2 regions of the Paenibacillus sp. F4 genome follow, and region 2 is predicted to be linked to the other one. Evidence: riboswitches for the same ligand, from Rfam matches in the RefSeq annotation. Region 2 holds a riboswitch; the other holds the start of a gene.
The links. A riboswitch is a leader RNA that binds a small molecule or an ion and turns the genes downstream of it on or off. The one in region 2 is predicted to bind ZMP and ZTP.
Positions count from the first base shown of each region.

Region 1: linked by a shared signal. The riboswitch ahead of C1T21_RS22450 (bifunctional 5,10-methylenetetrahydrofolate dehydrogenase/5,10-methenyltetrahydrofolate cyclohydrolase) and the one ahead of C1T21_RS04620 (TIGR01440 family protein) in region 2 are both predicted to bind ZMP and ZTP.

Region 1 is NZ_POVS01000019.1:107,313-123,562, reverse strand. It holds gene C1T21_RS22485 (S-layer homology domain-containing protein) at 177-3,065, shown strand; gene C1T21_RS22480 (NAD(P)H-dependent oxidoreductase) at 3,173-3,847, opposite strand; gene C1T21_RS22475 (winged helix-turn-helix transcriptional regulator) at 3,992-4,384, shown strand; gene C1T21_RS22470 (ABC transporter substrate-binding protein) at 4,579-5,571, shown strand; gene C1T21_RS22465 (phosphotransferase) at 5,756-6,739, shown strand; gene C1T21_RS22460 (stalk domain-containing protein) at 6,797-8,299, opposite strand; gene C1T21_RS22455 (cyclodeaminase/cyclohydrolase family protein) at 8,526-9,161, opposite strand; gene C1T21_RS22450 (bifunctional 5,10-methylenetetrahydrofolate dehydrogenase/5,10-methenyltetrahydrofolate cyclohydrolase) at 9,158-10,024, opposite strand; ZMP/ZTP riboswitch at 10,137-10,221, opposite strand; gene desA (Delta(5) desaturase DesA) at 10,435-11,496, shown strand; gene C1T21_RS22440 (sensor histidine kinase) at 11,565-12,698, shown strand; gene C1T21_RS22435 (response regulator transcription factor) at 12,695-13,294, shown strand; gene C1T21_RS22430 (deoxynucleoside kinase) at 13,441-14,061, shown strand; gene C1T21_RS22425 (deoxynucleoside kinase) at 14,061-14,702, shown strand; gene C1T21_RS22420 (Gfo/Idh/MocA family protein) at 14,900-15,901, shown strand; gene C1T21_RS22415 (methionine ABC transporter ATP-binding protein) at 16,216-16,250, shown strand, end outside.
Region 2 is NZ_POVS01000006.1:441,278-457,527, reverse strand. It holds gene C1T21_RS04640 (ABC transporter substrate-binding protein) at 1-554, opposite strand, end outside; gene C1T21_RS04635 (carbohydrate ABC transporter permease) at 570-1,406, opposite strand; gene C1T21_RS04630 (carbohydrate ABC transporter permease) at 1,406-2,314, opposite strand; gene C1T21_RS04625 (serine hydroxymethyltransferase) at 2,464-3,714, opposite strand; gene C1T21_RS04620 (TIGR01440 family protein) at 3,835-4,422, opposite strand; ZMP/ZTP riboswitch at 4,643-4,724, opposite strand; gene C1T21_RS04615 (low molecular weight protein arginine phosphatase) at 4,803-5,387, opposite strand; gene C1T21_RS04610 (manganese efflux pump MntP) at 5,492-6,052, opposite strand; gene C1T21_RS04605 (L-threonylcarbamoyladenylate synthase) at 6,195-7,442, opposite strand; gene spoIIR (stage II sporulation protein R) at 7,598-8,290, opposite strand; gene C1T21_RS04595 (FtsW/RodA/SpoVE family cell cycle protein) at 8,546-9,739, opposite strand; gene prmC (peptide chain release factor N(5)-glutamine methyltransferase) at 9,815-10,714, opposite strand; gene prfA (peptide chain release factor 1) at 10,718-11,785, opposite strand; gene ychF (redox-regulated ATPase YchF) at 12,057-13,157, opposite strand; gene C1T21_RS04575 (GNAT family N-acetyltransferase) at 13,291-13,782, opposite strand; gene fni (type 2 isopentenyl-diphosphate Delta-isomerase) at 13,779-14,879, opposite strand; gene C1T21_RS04565 (DMT family transporter) at 15,230-15,721, opposite strand; gene C1T21_RS04560 (Crp/Fnr family transcriptional regulator) at 15,778-16,250, opposite strand, start outside.

The DNA of each region.
Region 1 (16,250 bases), on a different contig from region 2:
TGTCTTTATTCAATCCTAGGGATATTATTCCGATAATTCAAGTATATACAGTTTGGTGTTAATTGAAATGAAATCCGTTTGAAAACAAAAGAATTAATTTTCAAAATTTACACAGAAGTCCAGGTGCAAGTAACCTGATGCTATATTGTAAAGGAGGTGCAAGAATCCAAAATAATATGAAATGTGAAAAAAAGTTAAAACAAATTAGGCAGTACATCGCTGCTATACTGGCTGTTTGGTTGTTCTGTATACATACTGTGCCTGTTTTTGCAAACAGGGCCTTTAACGATATTGAACATTCCTACGCAGCTGATGCAATTGAAGCCATGGCTGCTCAAGGGTATGTTACGGGTTATCAGGATGGAAGTTTTCGACCTGTACATTTTATTTCGCGACAGGAGTGGGCGAGTATTTTCGCTAAAACGTTAAAGCGAACTTCGGTTAACAAAAGCGTTGCTCCTTTTAGTGATGTGTCACCATGGGCTCTACCCTATGTGCAGACCTTGCAAGCAGAGAACATTACCAAAGGAATTAGTGATCAGTTATTCGGTGCAAAACACAATATGACTCGTCAGGATATGGCAGTGTGGTATGCCAGGTATTTCGGTGTCACTGAAGATACTCGTGCTTCCGATAAATCCAGTTTTGTGGATCAGTCTGATGTATCAGACTATGCACAAACGAGCGTATGGCTGATGGAACGTTTGGAGCTGATCGAGGGGGACATGAATCATTATTTCCATCCCAAAGAGTCTGTGAGACGGCAGGATGCTACACTGGTGGCATATCGGATATGGCTAGGTGGTGACGGTCTGAGAGAACGTGCCGAGCGTTTGCTGGAGTCATTAGGAAGTGGAGCTGCAACGTTGAATCAGCCAGCCAGTCCACCGGAATCGAAGAAGATCGTGGTCGACCTGGCGCCAGAAATTAGTCACCAGCGTGCGAATCCGGAAATCGAAGAGCCTAAAAGCCACAGTCCAAGGCCCGATCCACCGGTATCTCCGGTAACACCTACAGAGCCGAACCCGGAACCGCCAGTTGTACGACCAGATCCTGGTCCCAAACCACCAGTGACACCACCAGTGACACCACCAGTGACTCCGCCAGAACCATCGGATCATTCTTCGGATTTTCTAGTGGATGAGGTCATAATCAAGGCGCCCGAGTTGGTCAATCAACCGGAAACGTATCCTTCGTATCAGCTATCCTTTGATCTCTACAATAAAGGGCACTTGGTAAGCATTCCCGCTGTAAGCGTCACAAGTGTTACTTACACATTTAGTGATGCATTAGGTGTATTTGATGAACATGGGAAAATTGCGCATTCCGAAAATATACCTGCTGCTGATGGTTACATTCCTGTAGAGATGGAAGTCATCATTGCTAAACCCCATCAGGTGCTTAAAGCACAGACCAAGCTGATCGTGAAAGGGAAGACTCCTCCGGTAGAGGAACCGAGTGTAATCAGGTCCGTATACTTGGCGACGTATTCCATCTCACAGGCCGCGACTCTAGACCCTGATGCCTGGAGCATGCCCTATGTGTTTCAAAATGCAAAGGGAGAGGTCATACCGTCCGGTCTATTGCCGTCAGACTTGAAGCTTCGGATTGAGGATTCCAGAGGGATATTTGACGAGGATGGACATATTGCCAATCTGCATCTGATACCTGCATTGAACTCTGTCATTCCATTCAAGATTGAGGTTGAGTCACCCTCTCAGGGAATTCACTTCATATCCGATGCCGAGTTAACTGTAGTACCAGGAGCACGCAAAAAGCAATATTTTGCTATCTCCATGATGCTGCAGGGAAAAGATGCGGGCAGTACGACCACGATAGAGCAAATTGAGCAGTCACGTCAATTGCTGATGGATCACTTTGGTCCCAACGTAAAAGTGACGTGGGCCATGGAAAATAGATTTATTTTTGTGGAATCAAATCGTCCGCAGCTTAAAAAGGTTTTGGAATATGTGGATCAGTATGGCGATGAAGTCGGGATTTTGGATGGATATCCGAATAATCTGTTTGGTCTCCCTGAATGGGAAGCACAGATGAACGAGTGGTTGTATATGTATCGTTATAATGCACTCAATGAGCTGCACCAATCTGGTTCGTTGGGATCACCTTCGGTGTTTGAAAGCATGGATACAGACCAATATCGGAAGTATCTGCCTAAATCATTGACCGGCTTTACGGTGAATCCTGAGCAGGCCCAATGGCTGAAGGATCATTTTAAGATCACCTCAGCGATGGGGTGGTCGGCTACACAGTATAATGTGAACAACATGTATGGTGAGGGTTCACCTTTGATGCCTTACTGGTCCCATAAGGATAATCCGATTGTTCCGGCACAGGGGCTTACAAATAATAGCGGTATCGTATTTATGAACTCGATTACGATTGATCCGATTGGATCACGTTATACCAAAGATTCCTCACGCTGGACTCTCCATCCGGGCGATCCATATGTGACCGAAACGGATGCGGCACCACAACTGTATATAGCGCAGCAGTATTTAGATAACCCGTATCAACGTTTGAATACAGTAAACTACATGTCCGTTATTTTGGATGTCAACTGGCTTGCCAAAAACCATAACATGTCTCAAATATGGGAGAACTTTGTGAATCACTTCCCTGTTGACCGTGAGGTTGAGATTGTGGGCGTGGACGGGCTGAAACAGATTTATGAATCGGTAGCTGGATTGAGTAATGATCATACGGAGTTTTCGCTCATGTTTAGAGGCTCAGGCTTTAAGGCAGTTATGGACTCCAATAATTCACCAGCCAATCTGCGTTACTTGTGGACTGAAAACGCCTCACAGCGGATTATTTTATCCAAGGAGGATGGAGATGCGGCATGGTCCATTATTGACTTTACTGACTATACCCGAAGTCCGGTTCCGAAGATGGCATACAATCTGGATAGGAACACGGATGTAAGCTATGTCACTGGAAGGAACTTTAAGCTGCATCCTACAGCTCCGTTAACAGCAGATGAAATTCAGCGCGTAAAGGATCGTTTGAAGGAGATTTACTTTGCAGAAGAAGTGAATTATCAGTAAGGATTTTGAATGACAGATTTTTTTTAAGACTTGAGGTTTTATGAAAAAGGGGCGCCCATAGCCATAGAAATGGCTGTGGGACGCCTCTTTGTTTTAGAGTAAAGGTTTTACACCCATTCAATAACCTGATCTACAGATCGCCGGGTTTTGCCACGCGGCTCGTTCAGGCGGTATCCAAATGCCACCATACAGGAAATACCGAAATGCTCGGCATCCATAATGCCTTCTTCGGAGAGGATGCGTTCGATTTCCTGTTTATTAAAACCTTCGATAGGACAGGAATCAATGCCGATTTGAGCTGCGGCAGTCATCATGTTGCCCAGTGCGATGTAGGTTTGCCGGCAACCCCATTCGAACAAGGCTCTTTTATTTTCCTCCAGCGCAAAATCTGATTTTAGGAAGGTGTCATATACTTTCTCTTTGCCTTGCATCACTTCAGCAGGTAATTGCTGCACGTTCTCCATCATACTCTTGATATAATCGGAGGAGGCTACCATATCTTCAGGAAGTCTAGAGAGGATGAGTACAAAATGGCTGGCTGTTGGCAGTTGTTTTTGTGCCCCCCAAGAGTAAGGCAGCAGCTTCTCACGCATAGCTTTACTCTGAACGACAACAAATTTCCAGGGTTCAAAGCCAAACGAGCTTGGAGATAAACGACCGGTTTCAAGAATAAAATCAAAATCGGAATCGCTAATTTTCTTATGACTATCAAATTCCTTCGTTGCATGTCTGAACTCGTATGCAGATAAGATTTGATCTTTAGTAGTAGCTAAGGTTTCCATCGTTATTCCACTCCTTATGGATGTTGATTAAAATTGACGCTTACCAAGTGACATGCTTAATATTAGAATATACATGACCGTTTTTGAAGTACGCACATTAATGTGCTGTAGTATATAAAATGATACTAAGGAGGAGAAAAGCCTATGCGTAATCGGAAAGGCGGCTTTGGGGAATGTACCGCTGGAAATGATCAGGCGTGTCCAGTTGAGTTCACGCTGGACGTGATTGGGGGCAAATGGAAAGGGATTATTTTATATCATCTCATGTATGGGACTAAGCGATTTAGTGATTTTCGGCGGATCTGTCCGGGAATTACTCAGCGTATGCTGACACTCCAATTGCGTGAGCTGGAAGAGGACGGAGTCGTTCACCGTGAAGTCTACCAACAGGTTCCTCCTAAGGTCGAATACTCTCTCACCGAATTCGGAAAAACGCTCATCCCGATTATTAACTTGATGAAGGATTGGGGAGAAGAATATAAGACAAAACAGCGATCACCAGAAAGCAGCCTTCAGCAGCCTAGCCCCAATGTGTAGGTTTTTGAAGACGGCTCCACGAAAAAGACCTGACCATCATTTTGGCAGGTCTTTTGATTTATTAAGGAGGGATGTACAAAGTTCGTTTTTCAGTTGACAGCAAGGACGACGCTTGATATATTTCTTACGATATTGATAATCATTATCATGCGTATCGGGAAGATCATCTTCACAATATATAGGGGGTTAATCAGTTGAAAAGAAAATCGTATTTTATGATGACAGCTATGTTACTTGTATTGTCTGTACTCATCAGCGCTTGCGGCGGAAATAATAATGGAAGTAATCCGGCTTCATCTTCAGGAGATAAGCAAGAGTCGGCTACTACTGGAGAGACTAGAAGCTTTAAAACGGTTAAGGGGGATATTCAAATTCCTGCTAAGCCCCAGCGTATTGTAACGGATTTTTACGGCGGAGAACTGCTGTCCGTAGGTGCTAACGTGGTGGGTGTAGAGCCGACTGCGTTTCAAAATCCTTTTCTGACCGATTTGCTGAAGGAAAAAAGAACCAAAGAGGTGGGTGATCCGACCAATTTGGAAAAGACGCTGGAACTCAAACCTGATCTGATCGTGGTTATGAAGGATACGAATTATGAGGCTTTGTCTAAAATCGCACCTACCCTGTACATTCCGTACGGCACGACGACTAATATCTATGACACGGTCAAGCTGTTCGGCGATATCACCGGGGAAAAGGAGAAGGCTGAGCAATTTATTGCTGCATTTGATAAAAAGGCCGCTGAAGGTCGCGCACGTCTTAAAGGTGTGATTGACGAAAAGGCAACTTTCGGTTTGTATGAGCTGACGGACAAGCACGCACTTTGGATCTTTGGCGACAATGCGGGTCGCGGCGGCCAAGCTGTATACAATGCGCTTAAACTGAACATGCCAAAGAAAACAGTGAACTCCAAGGAACAAACGGTGCAGCTTTCGATGGAGGTATTGCCACAGTATGACGCAGATTATATGTTCCTGACTACGTATGACCCCGAGAAAAAGGGTGACGCGCTCAAGCAACTAAAGTCGTCCGCTGTGTGGGGGAATCTTCCAGCGGTGAAGAACAATAAAGTGTTCTTTAACGATTTTGATACGTATTATCGCTATGATCCAATCGCTATTACCGGACAAATTGATATGATCGTAGATATGCTGGTCGAAAGAGAAAAAGAGAATAAAGCTAAACAATAGGTGTGAGATTCACATGGATAAGCATTTCACTACACGGACAGCTGACCGGGGTGAGGTGCTTTTTTGTTGAATTACTGAATAACTGAATAACAAATAAATGACAATATGAAGTAAAATAGACTAATATGTGATTCTATCTTATTCAAGTGAGTAATCATGCGCAGATTAGCAAGGAGTGAGTCTAGTGGAAACATCCTCGACAAATGAAATCATTCAGGCTGACCTAATGGAAGCATTTCATCGATTTTTCGGTTTAAATATAATTGAATCTGTTCCCATCCAACGAGGGTGGTTAAATCTAAAATGGAAAATCACCACGAACAATGGGACTTATTTATTGAAACAATATAATAAACAAAGATATAAGGATTATAATTTTGATGATCTTTTGAGAGCGTTTTATCAACAAGAAAGATTGCATGGGCTTGGTCTGGCGTGTCCACAGTTATTTAATCATGAAGGGCAAGTCTTTATGGAATCTGAGCGGAGAGAGCGCTTCCTAGTGATGGGATTTTGTCCAGGGACGTTGGTCTCACCAGGGGAAGCTAATGTTTACCAATTATATGAACTAGGCAAGGCAACCGGAAAAATGCACCACTGGTTAAACGACGGGACAATCAGGAGCAAAAGTACCCCGAAGCTTGTGCTTTCCAGCCGTAAGGAACGTCTAGCCCATTGGGATTCAGTATGGAAACAAGCGGAGGAAGCCGATAAAAAAGAGCTTTTGCCTGATATCGAAACCCAGCGAAAAGCAACAGAAATGATACACATCGAGATGATGGATGCACCTCCACCCGGTTGGGCCCATCGTGACCTTTGGGCGGACAATGTTCTATTCAACGATGATAAGCTAAGTGCAATTCTGGATTTTGACCGACTAGATTATGACTATCCACAGTTGGATATTGCCCGAGCAGTCATGTCTTTTGCCTGGGATAAGCAGTTAAAACTTCCCCTTGTTTCAGCATTTATGGCGGGGTACAGGGAAGAGCATACGATGGTAGGGGGGTGTTTAACAAGATCATTACAATGGCTGTGGTATATGGAAAGTGTTTGGTGGATCAACGCCAACATAGATGAACATTCTGTGCCTATCCGATTTGCTAAAGAAATGAACTGGCTTGCTAGAAATTATAAAGTTCTGCCTGACTTATTAGCAGATATGTAGGGGTTATCTATAAAAAACCAGTCCAACATGAATCATGTTTGGACTGGTTTTTATTTACTATTTCGTCGTAATTTCAATAGTATCTTCTTTTTGTATCCAATCTACCTTGGCCCCCAGCATTTCGCTGAGTAGTCTTAGTGGAAGATAACCAATTCCATTCACCATGAAGGGCGGATTGGTGAGTTTTACGGCTTTACCGTTCACTTTTGTTTGGCTGGTTTTGAAATTTACTTCTAGAGAGACAGGATGATCTTCTGTCTTAGACTGATTCATTTTCGCTATTTTGCTGTTGAAATCATAAGCGATCTCAGCCCCCAGTTTGTCAAAAACAGAACGAAGGGGAATAAACGCTTGCCCGTTGCGGGTAATGACACCATTACTCAGAGAGACAGGCGAACCATTGAGATGGACAAGAATCGGTTTTTGTACAGGAACTGGTGAACTATACAGAAACTCATAGTCTCCTATACCGAGCTGCGCGTGTTTGTTGACACCCCAGCCCCATAGGGCCCCATCTGCTTTTTGCATGATTACGTGCCGTGGACCTGCTTTGATGCTTTGAATATTTTTAGCAAGTAATGTAAAGGGGGCATTGGATGGTAACTTTTCACCATCTAGAGACGCAACATATACATTCCCAGCTGTGGTGAGGGCGAGTATGGAGCGTTCGGCGAAAAAGGCGTCTTTAACATCCTTTACTCCTGATAATAGTACAGGGGTATTTTCATTGTGATAGGTTGTATTATCTGAGTAACCTGTAACTGTAGCACCCCAGAACCATAGCCGACCTTGCTGATCAATCGCGAGATTGGAATACCTATTGGCCTTGATTGTCTTGATATCCGATAAGGCTTGAATTTGCGATACGGATAGAGTTTCGGACGGAGTTGCATTTTTATCAAATTCTTTGGGCCACGTCCACACGGTGCCATCTTTTTTTAAGGCTATGTTTTTAGCGATTGACGTAATATCCTTTAATGATGAAATAGGTTCGAAGCCCTGCAAGGCTTTTGTATTTTTCCATACACTGCCGTCTTTCTTTAGAAATATCCAGCGTTCCTCATAATCCGGTCTTTCCTCATAGTAACTATCTATATTGGCAACCTCGTCGATGCCAGATAGGGTTTGAAAAGGACTAAAGATGTTTCCATTGTCGAGCCGATCAGCGGAAGATATGCTGCCTTCACTGCTCAGAGCGAGAACATGATCACTCAAACTACTTACAGCTGCGAGGTTCTGTAATCCTTCCAGAGGAACGAATTTCACGGATTCAGCAATATTATTTCTAGGCACATACCAAGCAGAGTGGTCTTGTAAGGTAAATACCAGATCGCCCTCGTTGATGATATTAGAAAATGTTTTTTCAACGTCCGGCTTACCCTCTACACGAGTCGGTACGGACTGATTATAACCCCACAGCCACAAGCTTCCATCGGATTGAATCAGACTCCCGGAATCATAGGAGCGAATATGGGATGTGGAGTTATCTCCGGCCGCCCATACACTTGTACTGAGCAGTAATAACGTGATTATACTGAGTAATAGAGCCCGTCTTTTCATACGATTTTCCTCATTTCTTGATCAATGTGTATAAAATAAAAAATGATAGTTTGGAGAATATCCCCCTATCCATAGACGTAGATCATATAGAAAAGTTTTCCAGAATGTATGAATTTCAATAAAATAACCTCCAAACCCACGATTAGAGATGGATTTGGAGGCTATTTCTTTTAACGAGTAAGCAGAATATGTTGGTTCGAACAGGTTAAACACGGTTATGAGCAGACTAATTCGCTATTCGACTGCGCACCATCAACAAGGTTTGTTCTTTGATTTGTCCGATTTCACGGATGAGTGCGGCTGTCTTGGTCTCATAGGAGTATTTGACATCCAAGTCTTTCAGTGAAGCAAGGTTAATGTCGACGGTAAGCAGGGCAGATTGAGCTGCTGCTTCGAACAGGATCGCGCCGATGCCAAGATCCGAAATCACATTTTTATTGGACATTTCCACAATGTTGTAGGCTTGCGACAATCCGTCCCGGCATACTTCCAGCAGGCGCATGGGTACCTCAATGGCAGCGATCACCGCTGTCTGTAAGGAATGGGTACGATAGCGCTTTTCTTCGTCTGTTTCCTTGGGCAAGCGCAGTGCGGTCATGTACTGTTCAAAGGATTGGATGTCTGCGACCATTAGTTCCTCACAATGTGTAGACAATCTTTCCATGCTACTAATGACATCCGTGATTTGTTCATGGATGTGCACATATTTTTCTCCTTGTGAAAGGTTGGCGGTCATGGAGGTCATAGCCGCGCCTAGTGCCGCAGCCAGTGCGGATACACTTCCTCCGCCGGGGGTAGGCGCTGCACTTGCAGCCTCTTTCAGAAAATGCCCGATGGAATTGTTCCACGACAGTTCACTCATGAGTAGACCACCTCTCTGGAGTAGTGTTGCAGATGTATTGCTTTGAGCAGATTTTTGTACAAAATCGCAGTCGTCAAGGTGCCAACGCCGCCGGGAACCGGAGAAATGGCATGGACCTTTTCCCCAACGTCTAAAGCGGCATCCCCCACTATTTTTCCCTCTAGCGTCTCATTAATTCCCGCATCTACCAAAATCAGACCGGGATGAACCATATCCTGTGTAATCACATCAGGGCATCCGACTGCGACGAAGGCAATGTCTGCATGGCTCAGATGCTCTGCAATATCGCGTGTACCTGCATGACAGGCGGTAACGGTGGCATTTTCTCTTTGCAACATGTGGAAAAGGGGAAGTCCCACTGTTTGTCCGATGCCCACGAGAGTAACATTTTTGCCTGCCAATGTGTGACCGTAATGCTTGAGCAGCTCGATACAGGCTTGAGGTGTTGCGGGATATAGTCCGGCGTCACCTGTTACGGTAGCCAGTTTGTTATCAGGTGTAATCCCATCAATATCCTTGTAGGGGGCGATGGATTGTTTAATAACGGAGGCAGAAAGATGTTGGGGAAGCGGCAGTTCCAGCATAATGCCATGTACATGGGATGCATCGTTCAGACTGCCGATCAGGTGCAGTAGCTCGGCTTCACTAACATGACGATCAAAAGTATGGAGATGAAATGAGATGCCCAGCTTCTCCGCTATTTTTTGCTTGGTCCGGGCATAGTAGGCAGATGCCGGATCACCTTCTACCAATAGGGTCGCCAGATGGGGACGGTGTCCTTGCTGCTTCATTTCTTCTACCTGTGAACGGATCGTTGCATATACTTGCTCAGCTGCTTCTTTGGATTTCATGATAATAGCCATAGTCCGAGCCTCCTCTGAATTTATCGCATGATTTATCAACAGGGTGTCATGGTCTTGTAAAACGAAAAAAAGTATTTGCACAAGGTCGTCAAGACAGACGAATCCTCTGCAAATACTTCTCCCAGGCGAACGGTACGCTTTTTTTGTATGCTCCCTCGTGGTTCATTCCACTGACTTCGCCAGTCACATACAGCGTTATTATAGCTTATATTTTAACAAATAATCATCAGAAAAGAAACCCGCGAACATTTGGAAAACGGGTTGTGTTACTTGTCTATATGACAAATGTCATATACCCGAGCTGACGTTTATGACTACAGCGCCTAGAGGCTTTACTTTATACTGAGATTAGATCAACATGTACGCCTAACAGGATCAAGGTATAGGCGTCATTTTAAAGGAGGATCATAATGAGTATGACACAACTCCCATTAGCCCAATTGAAAAAAAATATGGCTCCCTATGAGAAAATAAACACAAAATCCAGCGTTCTGCAACTCATCAATACCTTGGGGCCACTGATCCTATTGTGGTATGCTGCTTATCTTAGTCTGTCGGTTTCGTACTGGCTGACGCTTCCCATTGCCATTGTTGCATCGGGGTTTGTGGTACGGACGTTTATTATTTTTCATGATTGTGGTCATCAATCCTTCTTCAAAAGCCGCAAGCTGAATGACATTGTGGGAACGATTACAGGTATTATTACGCTCTGTCCTTATCATCAATGGAAAAATAGTCACGCGATCCACCATGCAACCAGCAGTAATCTGGATAAAAGAGGCACAGGTGACATGTGGGTGCTTACGGTAGAAGAGTACACAGAGGCTTCCACATGGACACGGTTGGCCTATCGCATATATCGAAATCCTTGGGTTATGTTCGGACTAGGTCCGATCTATACTTTTTTGATTTCCTATCGCTTTAATATCAAGACAGCCAAACGCAAGGAAAAAATGAACACTCATGTGACGAATATATCCATCGTTGCATTGTATGCACTGTTGTGCTGGGCTATTGGATGGCAGGCCTTCCTTCTCGTACAGGCACCTATCTTTTTTGTATCCGGTATGTTGGGAATCTGGTTGTTCTATGTACAACATCAATTTGAGGATTCGTATTTTGAGCACGATGAAGAGTGGAGTTATATTAATGCAGCCGTAGAAGGCAGTTCTTACTACAAGCTTCCTAAAGTATTGCAATGGATTACGGGCAATATCGGATTTCATCACGTTCATCACCTGAGTCCCAAAGTGCCAAATTATAATTTGGAGAAAGCGCATGAAGCGACACCGTTACTTCAAAAGGCGACCACGATCACAGTGAGTAGCAGTCTGCAATCGTTGAAGTTCCGACTTTGGGATGAAAATACGAAAACCTTTTTGACCTTTAAACAAGTGAAGCCGCTCCTCAGCAAACGTGTTGCAGTTACGAAACCCATCCCTACACCTGTTGTAAGCACAGAAAGAAAATAACGTTGTACAAAACTTGGTATGATAAGATAAGGGATATAAGTCATGTGAAGTAGAAGAGGGTGGGCAGGATGCAAAAATGGTATCAGATTTTCCAAAGAAATACCGGGCTTAGCCCTTATGTGTGGGTCGTCTTTTATATCCTGCCCTTTTACTACTTTAGCTCGTCATCTACAAGTCATATTATTCTGGGTACTGCTATTATTTTGGTATTCTTTGCTTGTTATGTACTGGCTTTTGTCTCAAAAGGCTGGCTCATATACTTTTGGACCAGTGTACAGATTGCCATATCGATTACCATGACACTGCTGTTTAGCTATATGTATTTTTCCATATTTATCGCCTATCTGATCGGTAATATTAAAAGTAAGGCTGCATTTACGACGCTGTATATCATTTTAATGGTTATTACGATTGGATTGATCAATTACGGTTTTGTATCTCAGAATCCCGTTTTTATTAAACAGATTCCTTTTATCCTGCTCAATCTGATCGGTGTGATTCTCCTTCCGATTACGAATTTTAATCGCAACAAAAGCGATCGGCTCCAAGTCCAATTAGAGGATGCCAATAAGAAAATATCGGAATTGATTAAGCTGGAGGAACGGCAAAGAATTGCGCGCGACCTGCACGATACCTTAGGTCAGAAGCTGTCACTCATTGGGCTGAAGAGCGATTTGGCGGGCAAACTGATGGATCAGTACCCGGAGCGTGCTCATGTCGAAATTAACGATGTTCGTCTCACAGCGAGAAGCGCGTTAAAAGAGGTGCGGGAAATGGTTACTCAAATGCGCGGTATGCGACTAGAGGATGAACTGCTACGTATTCGGCAGATTTTAAAGGCTGCTCACATTGAATTGACTCTAGAGGGCGACCCGAAGCTGGAACATACGTCATTAATGAATGAAAATGTACTTAGTATGTGTATGAAGGAAGCAGTGACAAATGTGGTTAAGCACAGTAGAGCCACCGCTTGTTCCATCACCATTGAGCCGTCTCGTAAGGAATTAACCCTTCGGATTCAGGATAATGGAGTCGGCGCTACGGGGGAAAATGGGGCCTTTCGGGGAAATGGCCTGCAAGGCATGAAGGAAAGGCTCGAATTCGTGAACGGGTGTATGGAGCTGCGTTCAGATCAGGGAACGACCTTGGTCATTAAAGTGCCCAATATCACTGAAAAGCCGAATGAGGAGGTGGGGCCATGATTCGAATTGTTATCGCGGAGGACCAGCGTATGCTACTGGGTGCTCTAGCCTCCCTGCTGGACTTGGAAGAGGACATGAAAGTAGTCGGAAAAGCTAGCAACGGGGAAGAAGCTTTAGAGCTGGTGAAGCTGCATCAGCCCGATATATGCATTATGGACATCGAAATGCCGATCAAGAGCGGATTGGATGCGGCTGAGGAACTCAAAGGCTTGAACTGCAAGGTGCTGATTTTAACTACGTTTGCTCGCCCCGGGTATTTTGAACGAGCGATCAAGGCGGGGACACACGGTTATCTGCTCAAGGACAGTCCCAGTGAAGAGCTGGCTTCCTCCATTCGAAGTATTATGGCAGGTCGGCGTATCTATGCTCCGGAACTGGTCGATGATGCTTATGCCGAAGTCAACCCGCTAACAGAGCGTGAAAAAACCGTTTTGGCGCTCATTGCTGACGGAAAGAACACAAAAGAGATTGCTGGTGAACTGTATTTAACGACAGGGACGGTGCGCAATTATATTTCAGTCATTCTCGATAAGTTGGGTGTCAGTAACCGGATCGAGGCAATTACCCGTTTTAATGAAAAAGGTTGGTTTAAATGAGAAACAGAGACGCTATGAAGCAAAATGTAGCGCTCTGTTTTTTTTGTTTTATCCATAGATTTGGTATGCCTTTAGCGTACTACCTTGTGATACAATAGGATAGTTGTCCACAGGATGGACTGGAGTACAAGGAGGAGCAGAACCACATGAAACAAGCCCCATTTATAGCCGTTGAAGGGCCAATCGGAGCAGGTAAAACGACGTTAGCTTCGATGCTTTCAACCGAGCTACATTTGCCGATAATCAAAGAGATTGTCGAGGAGAACCCATTTCTCGATAAATTTTATCAAAATATAGATGAGTGGAGTTTTCAGCTGGAAATGTTCTTTCTCTGCAATCGGTATAAGCAGCTGGAGGATACTGGTCTGCAATATATCGAGAAAGCTCAGCCCGTTATTTCTGATTATCATATCTACAAGAATTTGATTTTTGCCGAACGTACGCTTAAGGGTGTCAAGCTCGAAAAATATCGTCAAATCTATCATTTGCTCACAGATGATATGCCTAAGCCGGACATTATCATTTATATTAGAGCAGATTTGGATACCTTGCTGGGGAGAATTCGCAAGCGTGCACGCTCTTTTGAACAGGAGATGGACCCCGCCTATCTGGAGCAATTGATCATAGATTATGATAAAGGCATGCAGTTTCTCGCTGAACAGTCCCCTTCCCCTCGTATATTGACCGTGAACGGGAATGAAATTGATTTTGTAGAAAATCAGGCACAATTTAAACAAATTGTTTCCGATGTAAAGGAGCTTATATAGTGAATAATTACAACATTCCTGCGAATGCCCTGATTACGGTAGCGGGCACAGTGGGTGTAGGTAAATCCACGCTGACGGGTGCTTTGGCCGGACGTCTTGGTTTTAAAACCTCTTTGGAGCAGGTTGATCATAATCCCTATCTGGAGAAATTTTATCACGATTTCGAAAGATGGAGCTTTCATTTGCAAATTTATTTTCTCGCGGAACGCTTCAAGGAACAAAAGAATATTTTCTTGTCTGGTGGAGGTTTTGTACAGGATCGTTCTATTTATGAGGACACAGGCATTTTTGCGAAAATGCATGCCGATCAGGGAACGATGAACCCTACCGATTACGAAACGTATACTAGCCTGTTTGAGGCGATGGTGATGACACCGTTTTTCCCGCACCCTGATGTGTTGATCTATTTGGAAGGCAGCTTGCCCTCCATACTGAGTCGGATTGAGGAGCGTGGTCGCGAGATGGAGATCCAGACCGAGCGTTCTTATTGGGAGCAAATGCATCGCAGATATTCCAATTGGATCAACGAATTTGATGCCTGTCCTGTACTGCGTCTGAACATTGATGAGTATGATGTACATGACCCTGCTTCCATGGATGCTATTTTGGAAGAAGTAGGAAAAGTAATATCAAAAAAGTAGAGTTATAACCCCAAATAAATAATAAGGACTGTGGTACAATCAGTATAAATTAAGCTGATAGACCGCAGTCTTTTTTTGTCGAATGAACATGTTGAGGCACGAGATATGACTAACGGTATAGTGGACAAGATTAGGCTGGAATGCGAGAATAGGTACATATGAATTGTAATGACTCACGGGAAGGATGGGATACTGTGATGCGTTTTGGTATTGTTGGAACCAACTGGATAACTGAAAGGTTTATTCAAGCTGCGATGGAGACGGACGAATTTTCCCTGACGGCGGTATACTCACGCACAGAGGATAAGGGCAAAGCTTTTGCTGATAAATATAACAGCCAGCCGGAGGTTTTTACAGACCTGGCGCAAATGGCCGCAAGTGACCAGGTCGATGCCGTATATATTGCCAGCCCCAATTCCTTACATGCGGAGCAGGCGATCTTATGTATGAATCACGGAAAGCACGTGTTGTGTGAGAAACCTTTTGCGTCTAATGCAGCAGAGGTGAAGAGCATGATCGAAGCCGCGCGCAACAACGATGTTCTGCTGATGGAGGCCGTTAAATCCACACTTATGCCTAACTTTAAAATAATAAAGGATCATATGTATAAAATAGGCCGGGTTCGGCGTTATTTTGCAAGCTACTGTCAATACTCCTCCCGCTTTGATGCTTTTAAGCAAGGTAAGGTATTGAATGCGTTTAACCCGGCCTTTTCCAATGGTTCCCTGATGGACCTTGGAGTGTATTGTTTGTATCCTATGGTGACTTTGTTCGGCAAACCTGAGGAGGTTCGGGCGGTTGGTGTACTTTTATCCTCTGGTGTCGATGGCGAGGGCAGTATCGTGATGAAGTACCCTGATATGGATGCTATCGTCATGTATTCCAAAATTACAGATTCCTATCTGCCTGCTGAAATTCAGGGTGAGAATGGAACGATGGTGATCGACAAAATCAGTCAGCCCTATGAGGTGAAAATTCATTATCGGGACGGCACGATTGAGGATCTGACCAAAGCTCAGACGCGCGAGCCAATGTATTACGAAATTCAGGAATTTATTGATTTGATCAAGAGTGGTGAACGCAACAGTTCCATTAACTCCTTGGAGTGTTCACTTACAGTCGCTGAAGTGATGGAGGAGGCAAGACAACAATTCGGCCTTCGTTATGAAGCAGATTTGAAAAATACTTCTGCACATTAGTCAGTGGAATGATCGAGATTACAATGCACAAAGGGCTGCCGGTTTGCAAATATACGGTTAGCCTTATTTGGCTTTGTAGCCCTAAAAGTGTAAGCAATTGTGATGACAGGAGTCAGAAAGCTATATTCATTTTTTATTGACAGATTCTCCTTCTTGTCTTAAGGTGTTAACAATGCAATATACAGTTAAATAATCCCACCTTCGTTCAAACGAAGATTAGGGAATTTTTTTAGGGTATAAATCCGATTAAATCCACCGGATTACTAAAATGGGATGGAGGAATACATACATTGTAGACGTAAGGAGGAAGCAGTTTGATAAAGTTTGAACAAGTTAGCAAAATATTTAC
Region 2 (16,250 bases):
CCGTTAGCAAAAGGTATAATCCCTGCCGCTTTCAGTCGCTTGGCTGCTTCCTCCAGTTCATCTATCGTCTGAGGCAGTTTGGTTATGCCCGCTTTTTTAAACAAATCCTTGTTATAAACAAATCCAAATCCTTCTAGGTTCATAGGCTGTCCATAAATTTTACCGTTAACCGTCATCGGCTTACGAGCGAAATCGTCCAGATCTTTCACCCATGGCTGATCCGACAAATCCTCCAAGTACTCCAACCACGTATCGCGATCCTGGTAGCCCTCATTTGTAAAAATGTCCGGCTGATCGCCTGATGCGAATTTAGCCTTCAACGAAGCACCATAGTCCGTACCACCACCGACAGATTGGATATCCAGCTTGATGCCAGGGTGGGTCTTTTCATATTCAGCCTTCAGCTTGTTTAACGGTTCCGATATCTCTACTTTGAATTGATAAATGTGTATCGTTTTCGTCTCACTCTGTTGAGCCTTCGTATTTCCACAACCTGCAAGTGTACATGCGAGCAGCACCATCAAGGAGATGACAAGTAACGCTGTTTTTTTCATCGACTATCCCTCCCATCAGCCTTTGACCGCACCGGCTGCAATGCCAGAAACGATGTATTTTTGCATCACCAGAAAAAACACAACAATTGGCGTGATCCCCAACACCAGTGCTGGCAGCGCCAAGTCCCATTGCTTGGTGTACTGACCAAACAACATATAGGTTGCAATCGGAATGGTGCGAAGCTCAGGATCATTCAAAATGAGTGAAGGCAACAGATAGTCATTCCAGATCCATAAGGTATTCAAGATAAGCACGGTTACGAACATAGGCAGCAGCAGTGGACAAACGATGCGAAAGAACACCCCGTACCGGGATGAACCGTCCACCCTTGCCGCCTGCTCGATCTCAATAGGTACCGTTTTAATAAAGCCATGAAATAGAAAAACGGATAAAGGCGCTCCAAAACCCAGATAACATAAGATCAGTCCCGGTATACTGTTGTTCAAGCTCAATACGTTAGACACTTCCATAAGCGGCAACATAATCGATTGAAAGGGAACTACCATCGCAGCCACAAGCAAACCGAATAGGAACCGATTAAAACGAGTGTCATGCCGAACCATCTGGTAAGCAGCCATCGAGCTGATTAGCAGCAAAAGCGCATTACTGACGATCGTGACAATCAGTGAATTCCCCAGTGCTGTGGGAAAGTTTATTTTATTCCAGGCGTTAGCATAGTTTTCAAAACGGAAGGTTGTCGGCCACGAAGCGGAATGGGCCAAAATGTCGCCAAAGGATTTAACGGAGTTTACGAGCAAAAAATAAAACGGAACCAGAAAGATTAACCCGATCACAATTAGCAATATTTCAGCAGCCCATGTGCCCAAACGATAGTTTGACGTTTTTCCCATTACATTTCGACCTCCTTTTTCTTCGTGAGACGCACCTGAATGCTGGTAATGATTGCAACGACCACAAAGAAAATCATAGCTTTGGCAGTCCCCAATCCAAGTCGATTATTTGTAAACGCTTCATTATATATGTCCAACGCTACAGACTCTGTCGACTTGAAAGGTCCCCCCTTCGTGAGAGCCAAATTCAACTCAAATACTTTAAAGGACCAGGATATCGCCAAGAACAAGCAGACGGTCACCGCTGGCATAATAAGTGGCACTACGATATGACGCAAAATCTGTCTTCGGCTTGCACCGTCGATTTGGGCCGATTCAATAAGGGCATGCGGGACATTATTTAACGAGGATATGTAAATAACCATAAGATAACCTGCATATTGCCACACAAACACAATGACAGTTCCCCAAAAAGCAGTTGGCCCATCACCCAGCCACGGCAGTTTAAAAAAAGAAAGCCCTGTTGCCTCACCTACTGCAGAAAAGCCGCGTACAAATATAAATTGCCAGATAAAGCCGAGCAGCAAGCCGCCAATCATATTGGGCATAAAAAATACAGTTCGCAGTGCATTACGGGTACGCAACGGTTTGGTAAGTGCATAGGCTAGGAAAAAGCCAATCAGGTTTGTCAGAATGACACCACATACGGTAAACCGGACCGTAAACCAGAATGCATTACGGAAATCTGGATCATCCCTAAAAATATGAACGTAATTCCCTAGCCCGAGCCATCGAATATTTTCAGATACTCCATCCCAGTTCGTCATGGAATAATACAACCCCAGCAGGAACGGAATGACCATAATCAAGACGAAAAACAACGCCATCGGTCCTACAAATACGATTTGCTGCAATAATTGCGCGGATTTTCTTTGACTCAATGCAATCACTCCTTTGTCGTAGATCATGAAGAATAGCGCGCGCATAAACCCTTACTGTAATCGCTTATTACCCAAAAATGTAAGTTTCGAGTCGTTCGGAAGCAAAAAAAGACTGTTCTCCTCCGGCTTACGGAAGGAAAACAGCCTATAACATAAAGATTATGAATGTCGATGAATTAGTATTGAGTTCCTGGATAAATCGGGAACTTGTCTGTCAACTCGCCAACCGCTTGGCTTGCTTTGGACAATACAGTATCATCTTTCGGGTTTTTGAGGGTTTCGGCAATGATTTTACCGATTTTGACCATAGCCTCTTCATCCATACCACGAGATGTTGCAGCAGGTGTACCAATACGAATTCCGCTTGTTACGAATGGGCTGGTCGGGTCAAAAGGAATTGCGTTTTTATTGACCGTGATGCCCACGGAATCCAATACATGCTCCGCTTCTTTACCTGTGATATTCAAATTGCGCGTATCCAACAGCATCAGATGGTTATCCGTACCACCGGATACAATGTTAATCCCCTCAGCCAGCAGTGTTTCAGCCAGCACCTGTGCGTTGCGAACTACGTTTTGCGCATAGGTTTTGAACGATGGCTGGAGCGCTTCACCCAAAGCAACCGCTTTGGACGCGATCACATGCATCAGTGGCCCCCCTTGAGTACCAGGGAAAATAGCTTTATCAATCGCTTGCGCCCATGCTTTGCGAGTCAGAATCAGACCCCCACGCGGACCACGCAGCGTTTTGTGTGTCGTTGTTGTTACAAATTGGGCATGCGGAACTGGACTCGGGTGAATTCCCGCTGCCACGAGACCTGCGATATGTGCCATATCCACCATGAACAGAGCACCTACATCATTGGCAATGGAAGCAAAAGCTTCAAAATCTATAGTACGCGGATATGCACTCGCGCCAGCTACAATCAGACGAGGGCGGTGCTTAAAGGCTGCCTTGCGCACTTCATCGTAGTCGATGCGGAAGTTGTCTTCGCGTACACCGTAAGCAGCAAAGTTATACAACAAGCCGGAAGCGTTAACCGGACTTCCGTGTGTTAAATGGCCACCATGCGCCAGATTCATACCCAGTACAGTATCTCCAGGTTTGAGAGCTGCCAGATACACCGCCATGTTGGCTTGTGCTCCAGAGTGAGGCTGCACGTTAGCATGCTCGGCGCCGAACAGTTCTTTTGCGCGGTCACGTGCGATGTCTTCAACGATATCTACATGCTCACAGCCACCATAGTAGCGTTTATTTGGATAACCTTCAGCATATTTATTCGTCAGCACGGAGCCCATCGCTTCCATTACTGCTTCACTGACAATGTTCTCGGATGCGATTAGCTCGATATTGTGGCGTTGTCGTTTCAGTTCAAGTCCCATTGCTTCCATCACTGCTGGGTCACTTTTACGCAGGTGTTCCATCATGATTGATTACTCCCTCTCCATAGTCAATTGTTGGGTATACAAGCAAACGCCTGCTCCTCTGTTGGGTACCTCATCATCAATGCAAAAAAGATTAGTACAAACATGCCGCCATGCCAAATGCTAATCGCAGTTTCCACCGACTTCTTGCTCCAGACTATACACTGCCCGTTGTCCACCAATAAGTGGAGGACGGGTGAACGCCGCTGTCACACGTGCTTCGCCAATCCAGCGAAAACTTGGGCGAAATGGAACAGCAATGGGTCGCAGATGCATGCCAATCAGCGTTTCGCCGATATCTATCCCGGCATGAGCCTGCACGTTCGCCGCCAAACACGCGTCACTCATAGAACGATAGGCGACGGTGCCCATAGAGCCTCCTGCTGTACGAACAGGAACAGCTGCAACCTCCATCAGTCCCAGTCGCTCCAGCACAGCACGTTCAACGACCAGCGCTCGGTTCAAATGCTCACAGCATTGAAACGCCACATCAAAGCCATACTCCCTGCGAACGGACTCTACTCCAGACAACAGTTGCTGAGCCACATCGAGCGCTCCCGCCGTACCAATCCGACTTCCAGCCACTTCACTTGTGCTAGCGCCAATAACTAGCAGGCGGCCAGCCTTGAGACTGGCTGCTTCTGCGATTTCCCGCACGACAGAAGTGGTCTGTGCTTCCAGCGAAATCTCATGATCCAATTGTCCCACCATTGGAACCTCCTTTGGTTGAACAGCCTCTCAGAGACTAGGCACGGTCTCATGCCCCAAGTTCAACACACTCTCTCCTGATCACAATCTGACTATATTATAGCCGATGTTTCAGATTTCGAGCAGAAAAAATGGAAGAACCTTTAAAGGAATCAACTCTCAGCTAAAAATCTGGCATAACTTGTATATGAAAAAAAGAGCAGTCCACACCTATGTGGAATTGCTCTTTTGCCCAGGCGACCGGCCGTATATCCGATGCTCCATCGTGGTTAATCCCACTTTTGTCGCCAGTTACATCGGATTCTCATTTTTCCACCTTATCTTAACGGATTAACCGCCGAAAATCAACAGATTCCGTACAAAACAGATGAGTAATACCAATTTTATTCGGAAGAAGCCTTTAGCTTGTCCAGCAGCTTATGCAGCGCCGTACGGATTTCCGCAGCTGTGACATCGTAGTCCTCTCGCGAACCGCCAAACGGATCTGAAATATCAAAGCCCGGAATCCGTTGGTGTAATTCAATCATTCGTTCACGCTCTTGTGCCGATAGCTCTTGTCCGAGTGAAGCCATCAACTGCTGTGAAGCATATAAACCATCCAACTCCTGTACATCATTCAACACCGCATCCCGGTTCTCCACATATTCCTTAAGCGTAAATACTTTTCCCGCCGTTTGGGGAAAGCGCTGAATTACGTGCTGTTTATGTCCTTGCGTCAAGGTTAAGATCAGATGCGCCCACCCGGCAAGCCCGTCGCTCAAAGGGGTTGAAGTGATCTGATCGGATATACCGTGATCACGTAGAACCTCCTCTGCATGTCGGGATATCGGCGTGCCTTCCATCGCGGCTACTCCCGCAGAACGCACTTCCAGTTCTAGCCCATGCTCAGCAGCCAACTTACGTAGCATCCCTTCAGCCATTGGACTGCGACAGGTATTCCCTGTGCATACGAATAAGATATTCTTCAACGTTTTCACCCCCCGTATGTTAAAAATATATAAAAACAGAGGATTACTATAATCCTAATTCTTTAGTATAATCCTGCATTTATTTTACACTGTCTACGCTAAAATCAAAACATAAACATAAAGCCGAATGCCAACAAAATGGCACCACCCACCGCTTCTCCATAATCCCCCAGATTGCGGCTGACCTTGCGACCCAATAGCAGGCCCAACATCGCCATTGCTCCCCCGCAAAAACCAAACGCCAGAACGGACAGCACCAGATCACTCTGGAACATACCCAGTGACACTCCTACAGAAAATGAGTCAACGCTCACCCCAAGTGCAAACAGCAAAAGGCCTAAAGGCGAACGATGATCCAAAACCTGTACGCCGTCCCCTTTAAAGGAATTATACACCATATGCCCGCCCAAAAGGATGAGTAGACCCCCTGCGAAGTAGGCCGTCACATGACCTAATAAAGAACTCATATAATGGCCTGTGAACATTCCCAGCAATGGCATCAGAATGTGAAAAAAACCAATAACAGTACTGATGCGCAGCACGTCTCGCAGGCGTATCCCCTTCATGCCGATCCCTACACCCAGCGATAACGCATCCATTCCTAGCGCTACCGCCATGATTAGAATCGTTACAACCTGCCCGGCATGGGCAGAGGCTGCCAGCATACTCCATCCCTCCATTATCCGTCTGTTCTTGTACACGTTATGCGGACAAGGGGCAAATCAGTACAAGCATACACTGAAAGTACCCAATACCGAGACGAGGAGGGAGGAAAATTTAATATAAGAGGCTCTGATTCGACAGAAGCTACAAGCGGACGATTCGGTGACCTGCCGCTTTAAGCAGGCGGTTCATGACGGCGTCTCCCAATCCTTTCGGCGGACAGGATTCCGCCAAAATGTAGGTGACGCCGTCCTCGTCGCAGCGGCGCAGCACGCCGTACAGGCGCTGCGCTGCCTCATGGAGCGCGTCCAGCTTGCCTAGCGTGTAGACGCGTTCTCCGGCGTAGCCGGCGGCATGCTCGTCGAACGCGAGCACTGCCGTGCGCTCCCCGCGCGCGGAAGCCTCCGCCAGCGCGGCGCGAATCCAGCCCGTCACCTCAACGGACGACGGGCCTTGTACCACGCTCAAGCGGCCTCGCGGCGCGTAGTGCGTGTACTTCATGCCCGGCGAGCGCGGCGCGGGGCTGTCTGCGTCTTCCCCGGGCGTAACAGTCAACGCCGGGTCCAGCACGACGGCGCGAGCAACCGCAGCGAGCTGCTCAGCCGTCACGCCGCCGGGGCGCAGGATGGTGACGGTTCCGTCGTCACCCGCCTGCACCACCGTGGACTCCAGCCCCACCCCCGTGGGACCTCCGTCCAAAATGCCGCCGATGCGGCCCTCCAGATCCTCTCGCACATGCTGTGCAAGGGTGGGACTGGGTCTTCCCGACCGGTTGGCGCTTGGCGCAGCCAGTGGACAACCCGCTTCAGCGATCAAACGAAGCGCTATCGGATGATCCGGCATGCGCACACCGACTGTATCCAACCCGGCTGTCACACGTGATGACAGTGCCTGCGGCACTACTGGCAATACGAGAGTCAGCGGTCCCGGCCAGAACATATTCATCAGCGCTCGGGCCGTATCGTTTATTACTGCTACCAACCCCTCTAATTGATCAGCATCAGAAATATGTACAATGAGCGGGTTATCGGAGGGACGTCCTTTGGCAGCGAATACCGCCTCCACCGCTTTTGTACTACGAGCATCGGCCCCCAGGCCGTACACAGTCTCCGTAGGAAAAGCTACCGTCTCTCCAGCTTGGAGGAGTACGCCGGCCTCCTGTATGCCCTTTTCCGCCGCGAGCCGAGTCTGTTCAGCCCAAACTTCGTCAGAAACATCCCCGTCAATGTTGCTCACAGGAACCAAACATCTTACATCCCACCATTGGGTATGGGAAGACTTCAATGCCTGCTTCAGCTCGCAATTTTCCTGTTCGTCCAGCTTTTGCTCAGGTTTTTCCTTTTGCACAAAATCTCCGCGCAAGTCTTGCAATTGATTCGATTTATCGCTCATATCAGATCATCCCATATCTTATTGTCATATACAGGCCAGTGATTTTGCTTGATCCCATAAGGCTACTTTGAAAGATCAGTTTATTTGGCTCTGCCATGTGTATATCTATCGTAAGCTCCATTATAGCATATGGGGAAACTTATACTCCTCAACGTTTAGGCAAACAAGCCACTCACCCAGCTACACAGTCCCGCAAGTGCATCCCACAGAAAAAAACGTACTTCCGGCTCCTTGTCAGCGACATTCGTCCGACTTTCTCCGTGATCCGTTTTTGCTGATACAGTTTGTGCCGCTGCTTCCCCACTGCCTGCATCAATAAAGCACAGCGGAGGAAACAGCACGCACCACCAATTTTGACCTTTTCCTTGCCCCAGCGTAACTCGAAGCGCTTCATAATTCCCTGCCGGGTAGACCAGACCACCGTACATTTTCGTTGGGAAAGGTACGCTCGCCAGTTCCACCTGATGATCATATGCAATGCCGCGACGAGCCAGTTCTGTACCTACCAAACGGTCAATTTCAGGTAAATGAGCATCAATCAATGATCTAGCTTGATCTAAGCTTTGCGGGTTTTCCAGCTCACCTACCCATGCATTCATCTGCTGCACAATAGCGTCCCGTATTTCGCGTTTAACCAGCTGATCCTCCGGACGATCCGAGTTGGCCAAAATACGCAGTCGAATGGAGTCATGCGGAATCACATTCAGCTCTGTTGTAGCTACTCCTGATGCTAAGGTTCCTCTCGTTCCAGTGGTCATAGCAGCATCCGTCTTTTGACCTTCCCAAGACATCATTAATATCGAAATACAAAATAGTATCATTGCAGCTTGCTTGATCCAACTTCTCATCTTCGTCCCCCCAAACCCAAACTCTATCATGTCTATCAGTCTGTCCGGTTTGGGAGAGTCTAAACCTATGAATCTTGTAAAAGATTCAGGAACACTTTACAGATTTTCTTCAATACACCCTCAAATCATGCTACACCAAGCTTCTGACCCTCACCGAGGAATATGAAAAAGCCCAGATTTCACAATCTGGACTCTCTCGTTGCACCGTTTTAACTCACACAAATACCAATCAGTTTCAAGCCAAATCCACCTGCACTAGGCTTTTTTCGCCTTCGTCAAGCTTACTCTGGAAGGCTGCGGCAGATCGTCCTCCAGTTCTTGGCCGTGCACCTTAATACTCATAACCAAGCCGATACTAGCCATGTTAATAAGCAACGAGGTACCACCATAACTTATGAACGGGAGCGTAATCCCCGTAAGCGGCATAATGCCCAGAAACGCACCAATATTCTCAAAAATCTGGTACAGCAACATGGACACAATCCCGACAATAATATACGGTCCGGCGCGATCCCGGCATTCCAGCGAAATCAGGATCATTCGGTGAATCAAAATAAAATATAACAATAGCAGCACTGAAGAGCCTACAAAGCCAAATTCCTCCGCTACGACCACAAAAATAGAATCCGCGTACGTATAAGGAACACGCCCGGACTGTACCGAGGTTCCTTGCAAAAAGCCCTTGCCCATCATCCCGCCAGAGGCTATCGCCAGCTTGGCATTTTTGGTATGATAAGACGCCTTCGCGGTTGCCTCTTCCGGTACCAACCAAGGGTCCAAACGCTCAACCCAGTGACTACGGCCAATCCCCTTCATAAAGGAATCAATCTCATCGTGAAACGAAATATAAGCCTTGATCCCGCCGCCAACAGCGACTGCAAATACGATGAATCCGATTAACGCATGGGATGCCTTCACATTACCAATCCATAGCATACCAATGACGATGACAATGTAACCGAGCGCATTACCCAAGTCATTTTGTGCCATAACCATGGCAAACGGGACAAAGCTCACCAGAGCGACTGGAAGAACATCCTGAATAAAATACAGCTTGCTCTTGCGCTTTTTGATCAGCATATAAGTCAGAAAAATGATAAGGACCAGCTTGAATACTTCAGCAGGCTGAAGATTCAAGCCACCAATTTTCAAAAAGCCCTGAGAGTTGTTAACCGTCCCGCCAAAAAATCCGAGACCCAACAGGAATATTCCGCCCCCATATACGTACAGGGCTTTTTTAATGAATATCCGAAAATCGACTATCGCTAAACCCAAGATCGCCACAAAACCCAATATATAATACCCGATCATCTTTTGATAGTCATTGCCGTGCTCTGCCAAGTTCGTAGGGCCCCTACCTGCGCTGTATACCGTTATGATACTAATCGCCATGAGCAAAACCAGAATAAAGATAACCGGACCGTCAATTTTTTTCAATTTCTGAAGCATGATTTCCCCCTGAGCCGTTTCTCGGTCATACCCCTCTTATTCTAAAGGAAAGACTCGCAAAAAGAAAATGCAGCACTACTCCGAGACGCCTAGGACATGTCGTTCGATCCCAGCAAGGTCAGGAACGATTATAATGTTCTTCCAATGACCTGCCTGTTCCAACAGGCCAGCCACGTCTCTGGCCTGTCCCATCCCCAATTCAAACCCGATTAGCCGGGGCGGAGCCTGAAGGAGTCCGAGCTGCTCCAGCATTGCCCGATACGGGCCGAGCCCGTCAGGACCACCATCCAACGCCATCCGCGGCTCATGATCGCGTACCTCTGGCTGTAAGCCAGCGATGTCAGCAGCCGGGATGTACGGCGGGTTGGACACGAGAATGTCCACCGCCGTTCCCGCGAACGGCGCCAGTAGATCGCCCTCGCGGAATTCTACGGCTGCGCCGTTCGCAGCAGCGTTATGAGCCGCTACTTTTAACGCAGCGGCGGAAATATCCCCCGCCGCCACGCGCCAGCTCGGTCGCTCAGCCGCCAGCGTCACGGCAATCGCACCGCTGCCCGCGCCGATGTCGAGCGCCTGCAGAGCGCCGCTTGGCCACAGCCGATCGCCGTGCTGGAGTATCGCCTCGACGAGCAGTTCTGTCTCGGGGCGCGGAATCAGCACCGACGGCGAAACCGCGAACGGGCGGCCATAAAATTCCTGCCGTCCGATAATATACTGCGCCGGTTCACCCGCAGCTTTGCGGGCTATGATCCGTTCCCACGCCTCCTTGGCGGAGGAAGGGAACGGATCACCCAGTGCGGCGTAAAACGCCGTACCTTCCAACCCCAGCACATGCTCCAGCAGCAAACGGGCATTGTGCTGCGGCTCCAGAACGCCACAGCTTCCTAAAAAAGAAGAAGCCTCAACTAAGGCTTCTCTGACACTCATGTTCCGTTCCGGCGACATCCGATACACACAATCGCGTTCGTTCCCCAAAACTTAAACCTCTTGTTCCATCAAATCAGCCTGCTCTGCAATCGTGAGCGCCGATACGATTTCTTCGATCTCTCCGTTCATCACCTGGTCCAGCTTATGCATAGTTAGGCCAATACGATGATCCGTTACACGGCTTTGCGGGAAATTGTAGGTACGTATACGCTCACTGCGGTCTCCGGTACCTACTTTGCTCTTACGCTCGCCTGCATATTTGGCTTCCTCTTCCTGACGCAGCATATCCGAAATACGGGCACGCAAAACTTGCAGTGCCTTCTCCTTATTGGAGTTCTGGGATTTTCCGTCCTGACAGGTTGCCATAATACCTGTTGGCATATGCGTTACACGCACCGCCGACTTGGTCGTATTAACGGACTGCCCGCCCGCACCGCTGGAACAGAACGTATCCACGCGAATATCCTTGTCGGAGATTTCAATATCCACTTCTTCTGCTTCAGGCATAACGGATACTGTAGATGTCGACGTATGAATACGTCCACCTGATTCCGTCGTCGGAATCCGCTGTACGCGGTGTGCGCCGCTTTCGAATTTCATTTTGCTGTATGCACCACGGCCGTTAATCATGAAAATAACCTCTTTAAAGCCCCCGAGATCATTCATGTTCGCATCCATCAGCTCTACACGCCAGCCTTGGGTATCGGCATAACGAGTATACATCCGATACAAGTCAGCTGCGAACAGTGCCGCTTCGTCGCCACCTGCTGCACCACGAATCTCAATAATAACGTTCTTATCATCATTCGGGTCCTTCGGCAACAGCAAAATACGGATTTTTTCATCCAGCTCCCGCTTACGAACACTCAGTTCTTCAATCTCCATTTTGACCATTTCACGCATCTCGTCGTCCAGCTTTTCACCCTGCATGGTTTTTGCAGCTTCCAGCTCTTCAACAACATTTTTATATTCGGTATATGCTTCATAAGCAGGCTGTAAATCAGACTGTTCTTTGGAATAATCTCTAAGTTTTTTGCTATCGTTCGCTACATCCGGATCGCAGAGCAGTTCGCTCAGTTTATCGTAGCGGTCCGCCAATGATTGCAATCGGTCCAACAAGCGATTCACCTCTTCAGTTAAATTAATATGAAACCAGCTTCAATTTCACTGGCTACAGCTCTTTATTATACCAACTAATTCATGAATTAGCTACAAGAAATACTGACTAATTTAGGATTTTGCAAAAATCCACACAACAGCAATACAATAAAAAAGTCGCCGCCCTAATATAGGCAGCGACCACGTAATCTAGCACCTTTCAGAACACACATACATTAAGTCATCGTCTTTTATATATCCGAATCAGGTATTGTATTCTGGAAATTATATATTAAACATTAAAACGGAAATGCATAACGTCTCCGTCCTGCACTACATATTCCTTACCTTCCAGACGAAGCTGACCACGTTCCTTAGCCCCGTTCATCGAACCAGCAGCGACCAAATCGTTGTAGGATACAACCTCGGCACGAATAAATCCGCGTTCAAAATCCGTATGAATTACGCCCGCAGCACCCGGTGCTTTCGTTCCTTTGTGAATCGTCCAAGCGCGTACTTCCTGCACACCTGCTGTGAAATACGTATACAGGCCCAGCAAGCGATAAGCTGCTTTAATCAGACGGTTCAATCCAGATTCAGCTAATCCCAGCTCCTCGAGGAACATCGCTTTGTCTTCGCCTTCCAGTTCAGCGATTTCAGATTCTACCTTGGCGCTGATCGGCACCACTTCTGCATTTTCCGCCACGGCAAAATCGCGTACCTTTTGCACATATGGATTGCTGTCCGCTTCCGTTACGCCATCTTCGCTAACATTAGCTGCGTAGAGTACAGGCTTCATCGTAAGCAAATGAAGATCGCGTACAATCAACCGTTCTTCATCCGACAATTCTAAGCTACGCGCCGGTTTATCAGCATACAGCGATTCCTTGATCCGCTCCAACACTTCTACCTCTTGGGTGTACTGCTTGTTGCCACCCTTCATGTTTTTGCGGGAACGTTCAATACGCTTGTCTACACTTTCGATATCCGCCAGAATCAGTTCCAAATTAATGGTCTGAATGTCGCTGATCGGGTCAATTTTGCCGTCCACATGGGTAATGTTCTCATCTTCAAAGCAACGTACCACATGTACAATCGCATCCACTTCACGAATATGAGCCAGAAATTTGTTACCCAGACCCTCGCCCTTGCTCGCACCGCGCACAAGTCCTGCAATATCAACAAATTCAAATGCCGTTGGTACCGTTTTATTCGGCACAACCAGTTCGGTCAGCTTATCCAGCCGCTCGTCTGGTACTTCAACGACGCCTACATTGGGGTCAATCGTACAAAATGGATAGTTTGCGGATTCCGCACCCGCCTGCGTTATTGCGTTAAAAAGTGTTGATTTGCCCACGTTCGGCAAGCCCACAATCCCCGCTTTTAAAGCCATAATCAGAACAACTCCCGTTTATATAAAATATGCGTTATGCCATCCGTTAGTTTACCAACCCACATTATATATGAGAACCTATACACGCGGCAAGCATACGGTTATGAAATTCAGGATATTGCTATATCCCTATTTAGATTTCTTTGCTCATCTGGATATCCGTAATCCGATAGCCCGACTTGCGATATACATGCAAAGCTCGCTCATTATGCCCAAATACATGCAAACCGATGCGGACAGCTCCCAGCCTGCGAGCCTCCTGTTCCAAAGCCTCCATCGCCATCGTACCTAGACCCCTCCCCTGGTATGAATCGTATACAAGAATATCCAGTAGAAAAGCTTCTTTTCCTTGCACGCCGTCCGTAATATTGAACCAGATGTAGCCAACTTCCTCCTGACTCTGCCCCCCGGCATCGGAAAACATCAACATATACAGGTGAGCATGAGGTGTGTCTAGTCTCTGTGGCAGGTATCGAGCAAAACTTTCTGCCGCACGTTCTGGTGCTTCTTCTACCGTCCATGTACCTGCTTGGATTTTCTCATCCGCATAGTCGGCAAGCGAGCGTTGTTCAAATCGATCATATTGCTCTGCATTCATCGGAACCATTGTAATAAGTCCACTCATCCGTTTACCTTCTTTCTTAGTCGAGTCGTATCTTTGAGCCCTTCTATTCCATCTACCCCAATACCAAACATGACCGTGCGGAGTTCCAGTTCGACCTGCTCCAAACGTGCCTCCAGCGCTTCACTAGAGGCAACCGCAGAACCGAGCAAAGAACGCCCAAAGCCTGCCATGTCAGCCCCCAGAGCGAGCGCCTTAGCTGCATCGACACCGTCTCTCAGTCCACCGCTACCGATCAGAGCACCATGTGGCTGAGCAGCTCTAACTTCCACGATACAATCAGAGGTCGAATTGCCCCAATCCGCAAACGCCTCCGCCGCCGCGCGACGCACAGGATCAGGATTACGAAATTTCTCCACTTGGCTCCAGCTTGTCCCACCTGCGCCAGCGACATCAATAAAGGCAACACCCGTATCATACAGTCTCGATGCCGTCTCACCATCTATGCCCCAACCTACTTCCTTCACTCCTACAGGCACTGAAAGCTGACGACACAACTCCTCAATGCGCTTAAGCAGGCCGCTAAAATCCAAATTCCCTTCGGGTTGAAAAATCTCCTGCAATCCGTTCAAATGCAGCACCAACATATCTGCTCCGGCAATTTCCACTGCACGGCGACAATCGTCCACGCCAAATCCGTAGTTCAGCTGCACCGCACCCAGATTGGCAAGGATCGGGATACTGGGTGCCAGACGGCGAACCGCAAAGGTTGAAGCCAATTCTCCCCTTTCCACAGCAGCCCGTACCGAACCGACGCCCAATGCCCAGCCGCGTCTCTCCGCTGTCTCTGCTAATCGCTCATTAATCGCTCCTGTCTCGGCGCTGCCGCCTGTCATCGAGCTAATAAGCAGCGGTGTTCGTACAGCCTGCCCTAAAAAAGTAGTATCCAGACGAACCTCGTCAAAATGCAACTCCGGCAAAGCGCAGTGCTTAAAGGCATATCGCTCCAGCCCGCTGGTGATGCCTTGTCCGGCCACATCTTCTTGCAAACAAAGGCGGACGTGCTCAATCTTCCGTTCGCCTGTCCGCGCGGCAGGCAACAAAGAGCCGGATCTGTTAAAACCGTCAGATGCTCCTTTTCTATTCTCTGTACTACTCATCTATGTCCCACCTCATCCAAAGTAACTCTGTTTATTGCATCAAGTTCAAGAAGCACAAATAAGACCGTTCCCGAACACGGTAACCGATCTATTTATCGTCGCTTATATCAATATCGTAGCCCTTAAAGTGGCTATTTTAAGATACTTTCATTGTATCATGGATGGAAAAATATATACACGATCGTGAACATTTTTCCTTACCCATAGGCATGTTCAAAATTCGCAATAAACCAGTTATTTCGGAAACTCTACAGAAAAGCTGCTCCTAATGGAGCTGCCGCTTTTCTGCAAAATGCCTACTCGAAAGGACGATCCCTATCCCAGCAAGATAAAGGTCATTACAATCTCCTTCATCCCTTCATCGAATCAGGTACAGATGAAATGCTTTCCGCTTGCTCCTTCGTACGCCCATGTCCAAATTTGAATACCAGAATACCACCGATAATGACCAATACTCCGATCAACTTGTTAAAGGTAAACGGAATCTTTTCTAATCCCAGCCATCCTAACGAATCCCACAACAGGGCCGTACCTAGTTGCGCCGTCAGTACAATGGAGATCGCATAGGTCGGGCCAAGTCGCTTCATTCCTTGCACCAGACAGAACACAACACCGACACCAATCATGCCACTGAACCAGTACCACGGCTGCATATGCTGTAAAGTAAATGTATTTTTCCCTTCAAAAATAAGACTTCCGAGTAAGGAAGCCACGAACCCTGTTCCCAGCACCAATGTTGTTGTAGCCCACGATCCTGTCCGTTCATTCACCTTATTATTGAATATCGTTTGCAGACTGACCAAGGCACCTGCGATAATCGCCAATACAATTCCTAATAACATATGTTAACTCTCCCTTGATGATCCTTGATATTCTTCTGCTTTTATAAATGCCCATATTACAATGATTCATAAATATTATGTCCTGCCAGTTCACTCAAACCTTTTCTGTCCCGAATGACAATGTAGCCTTTTGTCCGTTCAACCCATCCATCTTCAATCATTTTGCGAATGACACGGTTGAGATGTCTATAGCTGGTTCCGATCAAATTCGCCACATCTACCAGACTGGATGCACGTAATTCCTCATGAAAAGCCGTATTCGATTCGTCAAAAGAAACCGATAGCAGGTAGCTCGCCAGCCTGACTTCCACCGGATACATGAGATTGAAACTGGAAAAGTCGGAGTCCAGGCAAAACTTTCGCGTGACAATATCCAATAGAAATTGCAGTAAAGGAGCATAGTCTCTGCCGTATTTGTTCATCCATTGGTGGTGAATACCGATCACATAGATCGGAGACACTGCCTCTACTGTGTTGATAACGTGACTACTCCGAATATATTCAACATCTCCTATGACCTCGATCGGTG